Regions from separate parts of the Streptomyces sp. TRD_SC_5 genome, predicted to be linked through region 2. Evidence: riboswitches for the same ligand, from Rfam matches in the RefSeq annotation. Region 2 holds a riboswitch; the other holds the start of a gene.
What was found. Region 2 has a riboswitch for S-adenosylmethionine ahead of AC1P0E_RS08500 (aminotransferase class V-fold PLP-dependent enzyme). Riboswitches for the same ligand answer to the same signal wherever they lie in the genome.

Region 1: another riboswitch for S-adenosylmethionine. It lies ahead of thrC (threonine synthase); the one in region 2 lies ahead of AC1P0E_RS08500 (aminotransferase class V-fold PLP-dependent enzyme).

The regions. Positions count from the first base shown of each region.
Region 1 covers NZ_JBWZZS010000001.1:4,061,905-4,067,234, forward strand. The annotation lists gene AC1P0E_RS18910 (DUF3263 domain-containing protein) at 1-157, shown strand, start outside; gene otsB (trehalose-phosphatase) at 244-1,107, shown strand; gene AC1P0E_RS18920 (alpha,alpha-trehalose-phosphate synthase (UDP-forming)) at 1,416-2,828, opposite strand; gene AC1P0E_RS18925 (glucosyl-3-phosphoglycerate synthase) at 2,898-3,848, opposite strand; SAM riboswitch class I at 3,999-4,126, shown strand; gene thrC (threonine synthase) at 4,144-5,330, shown strand, end outside.
Region 2 covers NZ_JBWZZS010000001.1:1,842,828-1,848,157, reverse strand. The annotation lists gene qcrB (cytochrome bc1 complex cytochrome b subunit) at 1-99, shown strand, start outside; gene trpD (anthranilate phosphoribosyltransferase) at 227-1,291, shown strand; SAM riboswitch class IV at 1,376-1,492, shown strand; gene AC1P0E_RS08500 (aminotransferase class V-fold PLP-dependent enzyme) at 1,655-3,028, shown strand; gene AC1P0E_RS08495 (glycerate kinase family protein) at 2,989-4,188, opposite strand; gene AC1P0E_RS08490 (SLC13 family permease) at 4,192-5,330, opposite strand, start outside.

The DNA of each region.
Region 1 (5,330 bases), 2.2 Mb from region 2:
CAAGGAGCGGGCGATGCGGGAGCAGCTCGGCATCGCGCCGACCCGCTACTACCAGCTCCTCAACGCCCTGCTGGACGACCCGCGCGCCCTCGCCCACGACCCCGTAACGGTCAACCGACTCCGCCGGGTACGGGACGCCCGCCGCGAGCGCCGCTGAGCGAGTGGCCCGACCGGGTGCCCGGCCGGGCCCGGCCGCCGTCGGCCCAGTGCCGAGGCGGGCGTGCGCCGGTAGGGTCAGGGGGCATGGGCAGCCAACCGCAACCGCACCCCCTGCCGACCGACTTCACGCCCGCGACCCAGGCCGGCCGCGACGGCCTCGCCGCGCTGCTGGCCGTGCCGGACCGGGCGGTGATCGCCCTGGACTTCGACGGCACGCTGGCCGACATCGTCCCGGACCCGGAACAGGCCCGCGCCCACCCCGGCGCGGTCGCGGCACTCGCCGCCCTCGCGCCGAACGTCGGCTCCGTGGCCGTGATCACCGGCCGCCCGGCCGGCGTCGCGGTCCGTTACGGCGGCTTCGCCGGAGTCCCCGGCCTCGAACACCTCGTCGTACTGGGCCATTACGGCGCCGAGCGCTGGGACGCCGTCACCGGCACCGTCCGCGCCCCTGCCGCACACCCCGGCGTACAGGCGGCCCGCGCCGAACTCCCCGGCTTCCTCGACGGCATCGGTGCCTGGCGCGGCTCGTGGATCGAGGAGAAGGGCCAGGCCGTCGCGGTCCACACGCGCCGCGCGGAGGACCCTGTGACGGCGTTCGAGTCCTTGCGCGTCCCCCTCGCGGAACTGGCCGCCCGCCACGGCCTGATCGTCGAACCCGGCCGCATGGTGCTGGAGTTGCGCCCGCCGGGCGTCGACAAGGGTGTGGCGCTGGCGGAGTACGTACGTGAGGTCGGCGCGGGGTGTGTGCTGTACGCGGGGGACGACCTGGGCGACGTCGCGGCGTACTCGACGGTGGAGAAGCTGCGTACGGAGGGCGTCCCCGGCCTGCTGGTGTGCAGCGGCAGCGAGGTCCCGGCGCTGGCGGACCGCGCGGACCTGGTGGTGGACGGCCCGGCGGGAGTGGTGGGCCTGCTCGCCGCTCTGTCCTCAACCGCCGGACGGCCTTGATGGCCGACTGAGGTCACGTTCCCACACTCCCCAATGGGGGCGGGGTGGGCACTGTTCCCCGACCCGCCCCTTCCCGAACCCGCCCAGGGGGCGCTTCCAGCCCGTCCGGGGGCTGGGGGCTTGCCCCCAGTTTCGGGAAGGGGCGGGTAGGGGAAAGCCCCGCAGGGCCCCCGGCCCCGGCCCGCCGAGGCCGACGCTGGGAGCGGCGCCCCCGCGGCGGAGCCGCAACGTGTCGCAGCGTCAAGGCGCGGGCAGGGCCGCACCGCGCCATCAGAGCCGCACCCGCGCCGGCAAGGGCGCGCGCCCGCCTAACCCGCCGTCAGCGCCGAGAGCTGTGCCAGGAACCACGCCGCCGGCGGCAGCGCCGTCGCCGCCGCCGACAGTCGCTTCGTGCGCTCCGCCCGCTCACCCGGTTCCATCACCAGCGCCGCGTGCAGCGCGTCCGCCGTCGCCATGACGTCGTACGGGTTGACGACGATCGCGTCGTCGCCGAGCTCCTCGTACGCCCCCGCCTCCCGCGAAAGCACCAGCGCACACCCCGCGTCGGAGACCACCGGCACCTCCTTCGCCACGAGGTTCATGCCGTCCCTGATCGGGTTGACCAGCGCCACGTCAGCCATCCGGTACGCCGCCAGCGACCGCGCGAAGTCGTCGTCCAGTTCCATCAGCACCGGCTGCCAGTCGTCCGTCCCGTACTCCGCGTTGATCTCGTCGGCGAGCCGCCGCACCGCCGCCGTGTAGTCGCGGTACACCGCCAGGTCCTGCCGCGACGGGTAGGCGAAGGCCACGTGCACCACCCGCCCCCGCCACTCCGGCCGGTCCGCCAGCAGCTGCCGGTACGCGTGCAGGCCGCGCACGATGTTCTTGGAGAGTTCCGTACGGTCCACCCGCACCACCGTCTTGCGCTCCGGCCCGACCCGCTCGCGCAGTCTGACCAGCCACTCGTCCACGTCCTCCTGGTGCGCCCGCTCCCGCAGGAAGTCCGCGTCCGCGCCGAGTCCGTGCACGCCGACCTCCGTGCCCTCCAGGGCCTCGGCGCCCAGCACATCCACCGCGCACGCCGCGAACGCGTCCGCCCAGCGCCGCGTCAGGAACGCCACCCGGTCCGAGCCGAGCAGACCGTTCACCAGCTGGCGCGCGATGTCGTCGGGGAGGAGGCGGAAGTAGTCGACCGGCGCCCACGGAGTGTGCGTGAAGTGGCCGATCCGCAGGTCGGGGCGCAGCTCGCGCAGCATGCCCGGCACCAGGCACAGGTGGTAGTCCTGCACCAGGACCGCCGCCCCCGGCGCCGCCTCGGCCGCCAGCGCGTCGGCGAAGGCGCGGTTGTACGTCTCGTACGCCGCCCACTGCCGTCGGAACTCCGCGTCGAAGACCGGCTCCAGCGGCGTCTGGTACAGCATGTGGTGGACGAACCACAGCACGGAGTTCGCGATGCCGTTGTACGCGTCCGCGTGCACACCGGCGTCGATGTCGAGCATCCGCACACCCGCCGTGCCCGTCCCGCGCCGTACCGCTTCCCGGTCGCCGTCCCCCAGCGCCGCGCACACCCACAGCGAGGCTGTCTCTGCGTCGGACTGCCCGATCGCCGACAGGCCGGAGACGAGACCGCCCCCGCCGCGCTTGGCGTCGAGCGAGCCGTCCTCCCGCAGGGTGTACGAAACCGGGCCGCGGTTGGAAGCGACAAGAACCTGTGCAGCGTGCTCGGAGACCTGGGAGACCATGTGGCGAAACCTAGCCCGTCCTGGAAGCCCTCAAACGTGCGTACGGCCGGGCTGTGCCACAGCCGGGGGTTACGCCGCCCGCCGCGCCGCGTACTCGGCGATCTCGCACATCGGCGGCCGCTCCTCCGTGTCGACCGCATGCGTCCGCGGTACGAAGCCGGACCCGTCCTCGCCCCGCTCGAACTGCGTCAGCGCCGGCCGCACCAGGGGCCCGCGCGAAAGCCGCAGGTGAGCCGTCCGGTAGATCGTGGCCGCCATCCGCCCGAGCGCCTGCCCGTCCTGGTGGCGGTGTTTGCGTACGCCGACATCGACCTGCGCCAGCGCGTCGAGGCCGACCGTGTGCAGGGAGTCGACGAGCAGGCCCAGCTCCACTCCGTAACCGACAGGGAAGGGCAGCCGCTCCAGCAGGGAGCGGCGTACGGCGTACTCACCGCCCAGCGGCTGTACGAACCCGGCCAGCTGCGGCCAGTGCAGGTTGAGCAGAGGGCGCGCCACCAGCTCCGTGACCCGGCCGCCCTGACCTGTGGTTTCGGCCAGGGGGCGGTCGTACATCGCCTTCACGAAATGTACGTCGGGTTCCGTCAGCAGCGGCCCGACCGTGCCCGACACGAACGAGGCGGAGAACTCCTTCAGGTCCGCGTCGATGAAGCACACGATGTCGCCGCTCGTCACCAGGAGTGACCGCCACAGCACCTCCCCCTTGCCGGGGACGGCCGGTATGCGAGGCAGTATCGCGTCCCGGTGGACGACCCGTGCCCCCGCCGCCCCCGCCACCTCGGCGGTGCGGTCCTTCGAGCCGGAGTCGATGACGACCAGCTCGTCGACGAGGGGCACGGCCAGCATCAACTCGGCGCGTATCGCCGCGACGATGTCACCGACCGTCTCCTCCTCGTCGAGGGCGGGCAGCACGACGCTGACGGTGAGGCCGCGCCCGGCCTTGGCCGCGACCAGCCGGTCCAGCGGCCGGTCGGCCGTGGACCAGGACCGCTGGTCCAGCCAGCGCTCCACCTCTTCCAGCACGTGCCACTCCCTCGCTGTGATCAATCTCGCGGTGCGGACAGCCGTCTCAACCGTCCGGGGGTTCGGTTACAGTCTTGAACAACGCGGAGGACCCTCGCATGCCGGGGGTACCGCGGAACAAACGCGCCGGGTCCAGACCCGGCGCCATAGCGCTCATCCAGAGGGACAGAGGGAACGGCCCGTTGAAGTCCCGGCAACCATTCCGCCGACCGCGAGGTAACGGTGGGGAAGGTGCCAATTCCGTCTCACGGCGAAACGCGTCGTGGGGAAGATGAGGAGAAAGGGCCTCGCCATCATGGCTGTGCAGTCTGTTGAAGCTGATGCAAGCACCACGAATTCCCTGCCCGTAGACCTGGGCCCCGCAACCGCGCTTTCCTGCCGCGAGTGCGGAGAGCGATTCGAACTCGGCCCGATCTTCGCCTGTTCTTCCTGTTTCGGTCCTCTTGAGGTCGCCTACGACCTCCCGTTCGGCGACGCCGACGCGCTGCGCAAGCAGATCGAGGCCGGACCGGACAACATCTGGCGGTACGCGCCGCTGCTGCCCGTGCCCGCCGACGTGGCCCTGAAGCCGAGCCTGAACCCCGGCTTCACCAAGCTCGTCAAGGCCGACAACCTGGCCCGCGAGCTGGGTGTCACCGGGGGCCTGTACGTCAAGGACGACTCCGGCAACCCGACGCACTCCTTCAAGGACCGTGTCGTCGCCATCGCCGTCGAGGCGGCCCGCGCGTTCGGCTTCACCACGCTCTCCTGCTCCTCCACCGGCAACCTCGCCGGCGCGGTCGGCGCCGCCGCCGCGCGGGCCGGCTTCCGCTCCTGCGTGTTCATCCCGCACGACCTGGAGCAGGGCAAGGTCGTCATGGCTTCGGTGTACGGCGGCGAGCTCGTCGGCATCGAGGGCAACTACGACGACGTGAACCGCTTCTGCTCCGAGCTCATCGGCGACCCGCTGGGCGAGGGCTGGGGATTCGTCAACGTCAACCTGCGCCCGTACTACGGCGAGGGCTCCAAGACCCTGGCGTACGAGATCTGCGAGCAGCTGGGCTGGGAGATCCCGGACCAGCTCGTCATCCCGATCGCCTCGGGCTCGCAGCTCACGAAGATCGACAAGGGGCTCAAGGAGCTCATCGCGCTCGGTCTGGTCGAGGACAAGCCGTACAAGATCTTCGGCGCCCAGGCCGAGGGCTGCTCGCCGGTGTCGACGGCCTTCAAGGCCGGGCACGACGTCGTACGGCCGCAGAAGCCGAACACGATCGCCAAGTCGCTCGCGATCGGCAACCCGGCCGACGGCCCGTACGTCCTGGACATCGCCCGCCGCACGGGCGGCGCGGTCGAGGACGTCAACGACGAGCAGGTGGTGGAATCCATCAAGCTGCTGGCCGAGACGGAGGGCATCTTCGCGGAGACCGCGGGCGGCGTGACCGTCGGCGTGACGAAGAAGCTCATCGAGGCCGGGCTGCTGGACCCGTCCCTGACGACCGTCGT
Region 2 (5,330 bases):
GCCAAGCTGAGCAAGGGCTACTACGGCGAGGGGAACCAGATCCCCAAGCCGACCGCCGACGAGTACAAGGAGATCACCAGCGGCCACGGCCACCACTGATCTCCGGCCCGACCCACAGGTCGCCACAGCGAGAGCCCCGTCCATTCGTCGGACGGGGCTCTTCGCTGTCCGTGCGGCTGGATAGGGTGGGAGCCATCCTTACTGGCTGTGGACCCTGGAGCGGACCATGAACGTTGTGACCCCGGTTGGCGGCGACAGCGTGGCGGCCGGCTCCTGGCCGGGTGTCCTGAACGCCCTGCTGCGCCGCGAGGACCTCTCCGCCGACGACACGGCCTGGGCCATGGACCGCATCATGAGCGGCGAGGCGACGGACGCCCAGATCGCCGGCTTCGCGGTCGCACTGCGCTCCAAGGGGGAGACGGTCGACGAGGTCACCGGCCTGGTACGGGCGATGTACGCGCACGCCAACACCATCGAGGTGCCGGGCCGTACGGTCGACATCGTCGGTACGGGCGGCGACCTGGCCAAGACGGTCAACATCTCCACGATGTCGGCGATCGTCGTGGCCGGGACCGGTGCCAAGGTCGTCAAGCACGGCAACCGGGCCTCGTCGTCCGCGAGCGGGGCCTCGGACGTACTGGAGAAGCTCGGCGTCAACCTGGAGCTGACGCCGAAGCGCGTCGCCGAGGTCGCCGAGGAAGCGGGCATCACCTTCTGTTTCGCGGTGAAGTTCCATCCCGCCCTGCGGTACGCCGCCAAGGCACGCAAGGAGCTGGGCGCGCAGACGACGTTCAACATCCTCGGACCGCTGACGAACCCGGCGCGGGTGAAGGCCCAGGCGGTCGGTGTCGCGGACGCCCGGATGGCCCCCATTGTCGCGGGCGTGCTCGCCGAACGGGGGAATTCCGCGCTCGTCTTCCGGGGCGACGACGGCCTCGACGAGCTGACCACGACATCGACCTCGCGCGTGTGGATCGTACGGGACGGGGCGGTCACGGAGCAGGCCTTCGACCCGCGCGACGTGGGCCTGGAGATCGTGCCCGTCGAGGCGCTGCGCGGCGCGGACGCGTCGTACAACGCGGATGTGGCGAGGCGGCTGCTGGCCGGCGAGACCGGCCCCGTGCGGGAGGCGGTGCTGCTCAACACGGCGGCGGCGCTGGTGGCCCTCGACCCCACTGACGCTTCCCTGAACGAGCAGCTCGCGGCGGGGATCGCGAAGGCGGCGGAGTCGATCGACTCGGGGGCGGCGCGGGCGGCCCTGGAGCGCTGGGTGGCTGCCAGCAACAGCTGAGGGCGCGGATGTGTGACGCAAGGCGTAGTCCGAATTCTGGACTACGCCTTGCGTCTTCTTGATCGTGTGGCAAGATGCTTGCCAGGTCATGAGTGACAGCGTTTTGGCCCCGGCTTGCTGTCCGGCAACCCTCCGTCCGTGGCGGGGTGCCCCGGGTGAAGACCAGGTCGTGGACAGAAAGGTCCACGGCAAGCGCGGACCCCTCGAAGCCTTGGGGTCCTGGTTCTCAGGGAGCCTCTTGTGAGCAAGCGAATGCGATAGGGCCTTACGCCCCTTCTTCGCACACCCCTTTTCTCTTCCTCTCCAGCGCTGCCGCGTATCCGCCGGCGCGGGGAATTCGCCTGCCTGTTTCGGGAGTTCGCCATGTCTGTCTCCACCGCTGCCGCCGACCAGACCGTTTGTAGTGACATTTCGGGAGCTCTGCCTGTTCTGGGCCGAGATGTACTCGTCCCGCTCGTCACCGGGGGCGAGGTCACCTACGCCGCTCTCGACTACGCCGCCAGCGCCCCGGCCCTCCAGCGCGTGTGGGACGACGTGGCGGCGTACGCCCCGTACTACGGCAGCGTGCACCGCGGCGCCGGGTACCTCTCGCAACTGTCGACGGACCTCTTCGAAAGCAGCCGCGCCACCGTCGCCGAGTTCCTCGGCTGCCGCGAGAGCGACCAGGTCGTCTTCACCCGCTCCACGACCGACTCGCTCAACCTGCTGGCCGCGGCCCTGCCGGCCGACTGCCAGGTGTTCGTCTTCGAGACCGAGCACCACGCCTCCCTGCTGCCCTGGCGTGACGCGCAGGTCAACTTCCTGAACGCGCCCCGGACTCCGGCCCGGGCCGTCGAGACCCTGGAGCGCGCACTGGCCGCCCGTGACCCCTACGGTCCCGCCCTGGTGTGCGTCACGGGCGCGTCGAACGTCACCGGTGAGCTGTGGCCGGTGAAGGAACTCGCCGCCGCCGCGCACGCCCACGGCGCGCGGATCGTGCTCGACGCGGCCCAGCTCGCCCCGCACCACCCGCTGGACATCGCCGAGCTGGACGTCGACTGGGTCGCGTTCTCCGGGCACAAGCTGTACGCGCCGTTCGGCTCCGGCGTGCTCGCGGGCCGCGCCGACTGGCTGCAGAGCGCCGAGCCGTACCTCGCGGGCGGCGGCGCCTCGCGCAAGGTCGCCCGCCGCGCCGACGGGGGCGTGGACGTCGAGTGGCACACCACGGCCGCCCGCCACGAGGCCGGTTCGCCCAACGTCATCGGCGTGTACTCGATCGCCTCCGCCTGCAAGGCGCTCACCGAGGCCGGTTTCGACTCGCTCGTCGAGCGCGAGCAGCAGCTCGTGACGAAGGTGCTGGACGGGCTGGCCGAGGTCGACGCGGTGAGGGTGCTCTCGCTCTTCGGGGACGACGCCCCGCGCGTCGGCGTCATCTCCTTCGTCGTCGAGGGCTGGAACAGCTCGCACTTCGCCGCCGCGCTCTCCGCCGAGTACGGAATCGGCGTACGGGACGGCCTGTTCTGCGCCCACCCGCTGGTACGCACCCTGCTCGGCAGCGAACCGCAGGAGCCGGGGGAGTGCGGCGCGCCGGAGGCCGAGCCGGGTGAGCGCTCGCTGAACGCGATCCGGGTGAGCTTCGGGGCCGGTACGCCCGACGAGCACGTCGAGCGGTTCGTGGGCGCTGTGAAGGAGCTCGTGCGGGACGGCGCGAAGTGGAACTACCGCACCGAGGAAGGCCGTTGCGTTCCGGCGGTCTGAGCCGCCCGAGTGCCGATCAGGACCATCCGCAGGGCCCGTTCGGTCGCGTCGGTGAGGAACTCGGCCCCGCGGCCGAGCGCTTCGGTCAGTGACATCGGCGCGGGCAGTATCGAGCTGTACGCGTCGACGCCCGCCGCCCGCACCTCGTGCGCGCCCTCCCCGATCGTGCCTGCCAGCGCGAGCACCGGGCGGCCGGACAGCTTGGCGCGGCGGGCCACTTCGGCGGGAATCTTGCCGCGCGGGGTCTGGTGGTCCAGGGCGCCCTCGGCGGTGACGACCAGGTCGGCGCGGGCCAGGCGGGCGTCCAGGTCGATGTGGTCCAGGAGAACGTCGAAGCGGGGGAGCAGCCGGGCGCCGAGCGCGGCGAGCCCGGCACCGAGGCCGCCGGAGGCGCCGGTGCCGGAACCGAAGCGCAGATCGGTGCCGGCGGGGGCGAAAGCGGAACGTTCCAGGACGTACGCCCACTGGTCGAGGGCGGCGGCCAGCTCCTCCACCTGCGCCGGGTTCGCGCCCTTCTGCGGGCCGAAGACGCGGGCCACGCCGCGGGGGCCGCACAGGATGTTGTACGGGTTGCAGGCGACCAGGATCTCGGTGTCCGGCAGACGCGGGTCGAGGCGGCTAGCGTCGATGTCATGGAGCCGGTTCAACTGCCGTCCCCCGGGCGGGAGTTCTCGGCCCTGCGCGTCCAGCAGGCGGGCGCCGAGGGCCTGGAGCGCGCCGGCGCCCCCGTCCGACGTACCGGAGTCTCCGCAGCCGACGAGGATGCGGCGTACGCCCTGATCGAGGGCGGCGCGGATCAGCTCCCCGACGCCGTACGTCGTGGTCGCGCCCGGGTCGCGCAGGGAGCGCGGGACCAGGGACAGGCCGGCCACGGCCGCCATCTCGACGACCGCGCTGCCGTCGCCGAGCAGCGCGAAATGCGCGGCGACGGGCTCACCGACCGGGCCGGTGGCGGACAGCGGGACGAGGCGGCCGCCGGTGGCGGTGGCGAGCGCGCGTGCGGTGCCCTCGCCGCCGTCGACGAGGGGGATCAGGTCGATGTCGGCGTCGGGGACGACGCGGCGTACCCCTGCGGCGATGGCCTCGGCGGCCGACTGCGCGGACAGCGACTCCTTGAAGCCGCTGGGGGCGACGGCGAAACGGTTGAAGGTGCCAGGCATGGCTCAACTTCCTTCGGTGAGGACCGGGACGCCGAACAGCGGCCAGACCAGGAGGGCGAACAGCAGCACCACGGCCGCCGTCAGCGGCGCCAGCACCGCCGAGAGGCGCAGCAGATCGCGTGGCGTGTACGTCGGCGTGTCCGGGATGTGGCTGAAGAGCGCCACGGGCTTCGCGGACGCGGGCAGGGTGTGGCAGAAGCCGGCCGCGGCGGTCGAGGCGAGAGCGGCGGCGACGGGGTTGACGCCGGAGCCGACGGCGGCGGCGACGACCAGTGGCACGAGCACGCTGGAGCGGGCCGAACGGGACTGGAGGACGAGGTGGGCGGCCGTACTGACCGCGATCACGGCGGCCAGGAAGAGCCACGGCGGCACGCTCACCGGCAGCCCCGACACCAGCCAGCGGGCAGCGCCCGAGTCGGCGAGGGCGACGCCCATCGCCATCGTGGCCGCCATGAAGAGCAGCAGCGACCACGGCACGGTGCGCAGGGCGTCCTTGAGACGTACGGTGCCGAGCGCGGGGGAGGACGCGACGACCGCGCCGATGAGAGCGACGACGGCGGGCGGCACCTGGTGCAGGGGCTCGCTGCACCACAGCACCACCACGGTGGCGAGCAGCGCGGCGCACCGGGTCTCGGCGGGGCCGAGCGTGCCGGTGACCGGCTGCTCGCTGTGCTCCTGGATCTGCTCGGCGGTGATACGTACCGGACCCGATCGGTCCTCGCGACGCGTGGTCGTCAACAGCACGGCCTCCGCGGCGAGATGGGAGGACACGGCGGCGAGCGGGAGCCCGAGCAGCAGCCACTGGGTGAAACCGATGCGTTCGCCGGTCGCCTCCCAGAGGACGGAGACGGTGATGAGGTGCGCGCCCGCGCCGATGAGGGTGGCCACGGCGGACAGCAGGATCACCGTCGGGAAGAGCAGCGCCAGCATGACGACCAGGCGGCGGCGGTCCGCGAGGACCTTGGCGAGAGCGAGGAAGACGGGCAGGGCGAGGGCGGCGCGGCCGGAGGTGGCGGGGACGGCGAAAGCGGTGACGACCAGGGCGGCGGTGGTGAGGTGCGTGAGCTGACGTACGGTACGGGCGCCGCTGACCAGGAACGCGGCTGCCCGGCCTGCGAGACCCGTCCTCGCCACGGCTGCGG